2 regions of the Streptomyces sp. NPDC002886 genome follow, and region 1 is predicted to be linked to the other one. Evidence: riboswitches for the same ligand, from Rfam matches in the RefSeq annotation. Region 1 holds a riboswitch; the other holds the start of a gene.
What was found. A riboswitch is a leader RNA that binds a small molecule or an ion and turns the genes downstream of it on or off. The one in region 1 is predicted to bind S-adenosylmethionine.
Positions count from the first base shown of each region.

Region 2: linked by a shared signal. The riboswitch ahead of thrC (threonine synthase) and the one ahead of ACFYYB_RS08275 (aminotransferase class V-fold PLP-dependent enzyme) in region 1 are both predicted to bind S-adenosylmethionine.

Region 1 is NZ_JBIAPV010000002.1:461,793-465,173, forward strand. It holds gene ACFYYB_RS08270 (Lrp/AsnC family transcriptional regulator) at 1-229, shown strand, start outside; gene ACFYYB_RS08275 (aminotransferase class V-fold PLP-dependent enzyme) at 332-1,729, opposite strand; SAM riboswitch class IV at 1,975-2,091, opposite strand; gene trpD (anthranilate phosphoribosyltransferase) at 2,206-3,270, opposite strand.
Region 2 is NZ_JBIAPV010000014.1:161,319-164,699, reverse strand. It holds gene ACFYYB_RS38585 (hypothetical protein) at 1-191, opposite strand, end outside; gene ACFYYB_RS38580 (glucosyl-3-phosphoglycerate synthase) at 251-1,273, opposite strand; SAM riboswitch class I at 1,482-1,640, shown strand; gene thrC (threonine synthase) at 1,658-2,983, shown strand; gene ACFYYB_RS38570 (MoaD/ThiS family protein) at 3,019-3,297, shown strand.

The sequences.
Region 1 (3,381 bases):
CGCCGAGGCCATCGCCGCGCTGGAAAACGTCAGCGAGGTCTACTCCGTCACGGGTACGTACGACCTCATCGCGCTGGTCCGGGTGTCCCGCCACGAGGACCTGGCCGACATCATCCCCGGCCGCATCAGCAAGATCCCGGGCGTGGAGGCCACGGACACGCACGTGGCGTTCCGCACCTACTCCCAGCACGACCTGGAAGCGGCGTTCGCGATCGGCCTGGACGCCTAGTTACCCGGCCGGCCGGGGACCATCGGCAGGGCCCGGGCCACCGCCCCGGGCTTCGGCCGGCACCGGGCCCGGGCGCGCCTATCCATCCGGCCCCGGGGCCCGTCAGACGGCCGGGACGCAGCGGCCCTCTTCGGTGCGGTACTGCCACTTGGCGCCGTCCGCGACGAGCTCCTTGACCGCGCGGACGAAGCGCTCGACGTGCTCGTCGGGGGTGCCGGCGCCGAAGCTGACGCGGATCGCGTTGAGCGAGCGCTCCCCCGGGGCCGCCTCCGGGGCTCCGCACTCGCCCTGGGCCTGCGGCTCGCTGCCGAGCAGGGTGCGGACCAGCGGGTGGGCGCAGAACAGGCCGTCGCGGACGCCGATGCCGTACTCGGCGGACAGCGCGGCGGCGAAGTGCGAGCTGTTCCAGCCGTCGACGACGAAGGAGATGACGCCGACGCGGGGGGCGTCGTCGCCGAAGAGGGACAGGACGCGGACCGCCGGCACCTCGGCGAGGCCTTCGCGGACCGTGGCGATGAGGTGCTGCTCGCGGGCGACGAGGTTCTCGAAGCCGGCCTCGTTCAGCGCCTTGCAGGCGGAGGCGATGGAGTAGACGCCGATGACGTTCGGGGAGCCGGCCTCGTGGCGGGCGGCGGTGGTGTGCCACTCGACGTCCACGCCGCCGTCCTCGCGGCGGGCCACCTTGCGGGAGGCGCCGCCGCCCGCGAGGTACGGCTCGGCCTCCTGCAGCCAGTCCGCGCGGCCTGCGAGCACGCCCGAGCCGAAGGGCGCGTAGAGCTTGTGGCCGGAGAAGGCGACCCAGTCCACGTCGAGGTCCTGGACCGAGACGGGGTGGTGCGGGGCGAGCTGGGCGGCGTCCAGGACGATCCGGGCGCCGTGGGCGTGCGCGGCGGCGGCGAGCTCCTTGACGGGCCACAGCTCGCCGGTGACGTTGGAGGCTCCGGTGACGCAGACCAGCGCGGGGCCGTAGGGGTCGCGGTCTGCCAGGGCGCGCTCCAGGGTGGCGACGGCCTCGTCCGGGGTGCGGGGGGCGTTGAGGTAGGTGACCTGCGCGTTCGTCCACGGGAGCAGCGAGGCGTGGTGCTCGGTCTCGAAGACGAAGACCTGGCAGCCGGCCGGGAGCACGGCGGCGAGCAGGTTGAGCGAGTCGGTGGTGGACCGGGTGAAGACCACCTGGTCGGAGGGCCGGCAGTCGAGGAACTCGGCGACGGTGACCCGGCTCTGCTCGAACAGGTCGGTGGAGAGCTGCGAGAGGTAGCCGGCGCCGCGGTGGACGCTGCCGTAGTACGGGGCGTACGCGGCCACGTCGTCCCAGACCCGCTGCAGCGCCGGGGCACTGGCCGCGTAGTCGAGGGCGGCGTAGGTGACCTCGCCGCCGGTGACGAGCGGGACGGTGACGTCACGGCCGAGGACCGCGAGCGGCTCGGCACAGCCAGGGCCCTCGGCCGGAGAGGTGACGGTGGCGGCGGTGACGGTGGCGGCGTTCAGGGTTGCGGACATGGCGGAATCTCCCGGCAGGCAGGTGTGAATGGCTTCGGTGGGCCCGTCCGCCGACACGGCTCTGCGGCCGTTCGGGGTACGGGAGTGCCCCGGAACGCGGATCGGCCGGCGTAGGCGGCAGCTGGGCTGCGGGTACGCGGAAGTGACCCTGTTCCGAGGGGTGAAGAAGGGGCGGATTCGCCCTATCGCATTCGCTTGCTCACGGAAAACGCTCCTCAGAAGACCAGGACCCCTGGTGTTCGAGGGATCCGCGCTTGCCGTAGACCTCACTGCCTACGACCTGGTCATCACCCGGGGCACCCCGCCACGGAAGGAGGGTTGCCGGACAGCAAGCCGGGGCCTAAACGCTGTCACTCGTGACCTGAGGAGCATCCTGCCACACGATCATCCGAACGCAAGACCCCGGTCCACATGGCGGACCGGGGTCGTGCTGGATCTTGGCCGGATCCCGTCGGAACGGCCCGGACCCGTATCCGCTAGGCGTTGCTCGCCGCCACCCAGCGGGCCAGCGCGTCCCGGGCCGCGCCCGAGTCCACCGACTCCGCCGCCCGTACGACACCGGCGGCGAGCTGCTCCTCCAGGGTGCCCGTACCCGGGTCCAGCGCGACCAGCGCCGCCGCCGAGTTCAGGAGCACCGCGTCCCGCACCGGGCCGGTTTCGCCGGCCAGCAGGCGCCGGGCCACGTCCGCGTTGTACGAGGCGTCCGCGCCTCCCAGCGCCGAGACGTCCACCAGCGGGATGCCGATGTCGCGCGGGTCGAAGCCCTGCTCCCGGACCTCGCCGTCGCGGACCCACCAGACCCGGGAGGTCGCCGTGGTGGTGAGCTCGTCGAGCCCGTCGTCGCCGCGGAAGACCAGCGCCGAGGAGCCCCGCTCCGCCAGGACGCCCGCGACGATCGGGGCCACCCGCGCGTCGGCCACACCGGTGGCCTGCGCGCGGACCCGCGCCGGGTTGGTCAGCGGGCCGAGGAAGTTGAAGGTGGTGCGGATGCCGAGCTCGCGGCGGGCCGCCGCCACGTGCCGCAGGGCGGGGTGGAACTTGACCGCGAAGCAGAAGGTGATCCCGGCTTCCTCGGCGACCTCCACGACCCGCGCGGGGGTGAGGTCGAGGTTGACGCCCAGCTTCTCCAGGACGTCCGAGGAGCCGCTCGCGGAGGACGCGGCCCGGTTGCCGTGCTTGACCACCTTGGCGCCCGTACCGGCCACCACGACGGCCGACATCGTGGAGATGTTCACCGTCTTGGCCCCGTCGCCGCCGGTGCCGACGATGTCCACCGTCCGGCCCGGCACCTCGATCAGGTTGGCGTGTTCGTACATGGCGCGAACCAGGCCGTTGATCTCGGCCACGGTCTCCCCCTTGGCCCGCAGGGCGACGGCGAAGCCGGCGATCTGGGCGTCGGTGGCCTCCCCGCGCATGATCCGGTCCATGGCCCAGGCCGTGTCGTCGGCGCCGAGGTCCCGGCCGGTCAGCAGGGCGTCCAGAAGGCCCGGCCAGCCGCGGGCCGCCACGCTGTCGCCGCCTGCCGGGGTCACCAGGTTCATGGTCCGCTCCTGCTGCTCGTGAAGGATTCCACGTGGAATGGGAAGGGCTTCAGCCTATCCAGCCCCAGGGACGGCAAAGAGCCCCGTCCAGACACTGGACGGGGCTCTCGC
Region 2 (3,381 bases), on a different contig from region 1:
GACGGGTCCGGGGGCGTGATCACCGGCGGGGCCGGTGCGCAGGCCGGGTCCTTCGAGCCGTCCTCGCAGTTGGTGCGGCCGCTCCGCGCGACCACGTGGTTCGTGAGCTTGCCGTCGCCGGTCAGCGGGTCGTTGACCCGCACCTTGTAGGTGATCGTCGCGGTCTTCCATGCGTCCGGAGCGTCTGGCATGTCTGAAACGTGTAAACCCCATGAGGGGGAAATTGGCCCGATAGGGAATGAATCGGGCTTTACGCCACGCGACGGCGCGCGTACTCCTCGATGTCCCGCATCGGCGGCCGTTCCTCGGTGTCCACGGCGTAGGTGTGCGGTACGAACCCCTGCGGGCCCCGCTCGAACTGCGTCAGCTCGGGGCGTACCAGGTGTCCGCGCGAGAGCCGGACCTGCGCCGTGCGGTAGATCGCCGCGGCCATCCGGCCCAGGGCCTGGCCGTCCTGGTGTCGGTGCAGCCGTACGCCCACGTCCACCTGGGCCAGCGCGTCCAGCCCGGCCGTGTGCAGCGCGTCCACCAGCAGGCCCAGCTCGACCCCGTAGCCCACGGGGAACGGCAGCCGTTCGAGGAGCTCGCGGCGTACGGCGTACTCGCCGCCCAGCGGCTGGACGAAGCCGGCCAGCTGCGGCCAGTGCAGGTTGAGCAGGGGCCTGGCCACCAGCTCCGTGACCCGGCCGCCCTGGCCGTGGGCCTTGGCGGAGGCGAGGTCGCCGGGCTCCTGGCCGCCGGGCTCCTGGCCGCCGGGCTCTTGGCCTCCGAGCTCCGGGCCGAGCGGGCGGTCGTACATCGCCTTGACGAACCGCACGTCCGGCTCGGTCAGCAGCGGGCCGACGATCCCCGAGACGAAGGCCGACGAGAAATCGCGCAGGTCGGCGTCCACGAAACAGACGATGTCCCCGGTGGTGGCCAGCAGCGAGCGCCACAGCACCTCGCCCTTGCCGGGCAGCGCCGGGATCCGCGGCAGGACCTCGTCGCGATGCACGACCCGGGCCCCGGCCTTGGCCGCGACCTCCGCGGTGCGGTCGGTGGAGCCCGAGTCGATCACGACGAGCTCGTCCACCAGGGGGACCGGCAGCCCTTCGATCAGATCGCGCCGGATCACCTCGACGATCTCGCCGACCGTCGCCTCCTCGTTCAGCGCCGGCAGCACCACGCTCACCGTGGTCCCCGCTGCCCGCTTGGCCGAAAGCAGCTGGCCGAGCGGTCGGTCGGCGGCGGACCAGGAGCGGTCTGCCAACCAGCGCTCCACCTCTTCCAGCACCTTCAGCACTCCCTGTTCGTCACTGGGTTCATCACGGGGTTCATCATTGGTTTGGGCCGAAATGTGATCCATCTCGCGGTTCGGACGGCTGTCTCAACCCCCCGGACCTTCGGTTACAGTCTTGAACAACGCGATGGCCCACCGCATGCCGGGGGGCCCGCGTACAAACGCACCGGCGCGCCACAGAGCGCGTGTGCCGGTGCCATACCGCTCATCCAGAGGGGCAGAGGGACACGGCCCGTTGAAGCCCCGGCAACCCTCCAGTCGGTTCTCGCGATCGCGCATTCCAGCGCCGCCAGCGAGGTCCCCGGCTAGGGAAGGTGCCAAATCCGTCTCATGGCGAAGTGCGCCATGGGGAAGATGAGGAGAAAGGGCCTCGCCATCATGGCTGCACAGTCTGTCGCAACCTCTGCCGAAACCGTTGAAAGCACCCGCGTCGAAACCGGCACCGCCGGTACCTCCGTCGATCTCGGTCCCGCCACCGGCCTTTCCTGTCGTGAGTGCGGTACCCGCTTCGAGCTCGGCCCGATCTTCGCCTGCGCCGAGTGCTTCGGACCGCTCGAAGTCGCCTACGAGCTGCCCCTGGGCGACCCGGAAGCCCTGCGCGCCGCCATCGAGGCCGGCCCGAACAACATCTGGCGCTACGCGCCGCTGCTGCCCGTCCCGGCGGACGTGGCCTCCAAGCCGAGCCTGAACCCCGGCTTCACCAAGCTCGTGGACGCGGCCAACCTGGCCAAGGAGCTCGGCTTCACCGGCAAGCTGTACGTCAAGGACGACTCCGGCAACCCGACGCACTCCTTCAAGGACCGCGTCGTGGCCATCGCCGTCGAGGCCGCCCGCGCCTTCGGCTTCACCACCCTCTCCTGCTCCTCCACCGGCAACCTGGCCGGCGCCGTCGGCGCCGCGGCCGCCCGTGCCGGCTTCCGCTCCTGCGTGTTCATCCCGCACGACCTGGAGCAGGGCAAGGTCGTCATGGCCGGTGTCTACGGTGGCGACCTGGTCGGCATCGAGGGCAACTACGACGACGTCAACCGCTTCTGCTCCGAGCTCATCGGCGACCCGCTGGGCGAGGGCTGGGGCTTCGTCAACGTCAATCTGCGCCCGTACTACGGCGAGGGTTCCAAGACCCTGGCGTACGAGATCTGCGAGCAGCTCGGCTGGCAGCTGCCCGACCAGATCGTCATCCCGATCGCGTCCGGCTCGCAGCTGACGAAGATCGACAAGGGTCTGCAGGAGCTGATCAAGCTCGGCCTCGTCGAGGACAAGCCGTACAAGATCTTCGGTGCCCAGGCCGAGGGCTGCTCCCCCGTCTCGACCGCCTTCAAGGCCGGTCACGAGGTGGTCCGCCCGCAGAAGCCGAACACCATCGCCAAGTCGCTTGCCATCGGCAACCCGGCGGACGGCCCGTACGTCCTGGACATCGCGCGCCGCACCGGCGGGTTCGTCGAGGACGTCAACGACGAGCAGGTCGTCGAGGCCATCAAGATCCTCGCGCAGACCGAGGGCATCTTCGCCGAGACCGCGGGCGGCGTGACCGTCGGCGTGACGAAGAAGCTCGTCGAGAACGGGCAGCTCGACCCCGCGCTGACCACCGTGATCCTGAACACCGGTGACGGCCTCAAGACCCTGGAGGCGGTGGCCGCCGACAGTGGTCAGACCGCCACGATCCGCCCGAGCCTGGACGCGTTCCGCGCCGCCAACCTCGCCTGATTCCTCCCCCTGCACACCGGAAAGGCAGTAGCGCCATGAGCGTCAACGTCCGCATCCCCACCATCCTGCGCACCTACACCGGCGGCCAGGCCGAGGTCTCCGCCGAGGGCACGACCCTCGAAGAGGTCATCCAGTCCCTGGAGACGAGCCACCCCGGCATCGCCGCGCGCGTCCTGGACGACCAGGGCAAGCTGCGCCGCTTCGTCAACGTCTACGTCAACGACGACGACGTGCGCTTCGAGGGCGGGCTGCAGACGTCCACCCCGGACGGCGCCGGCATCTCGATCATCCCCGCCGTCGCGGGTGGCTGCTGAGCCTTCGGCCGCGCTTCGGCTGAGCCCGTGCGGCACCTCGTAAGGCCTCGCGGAAACTGAATTGCCCCCTCCGTTAAGAAACGG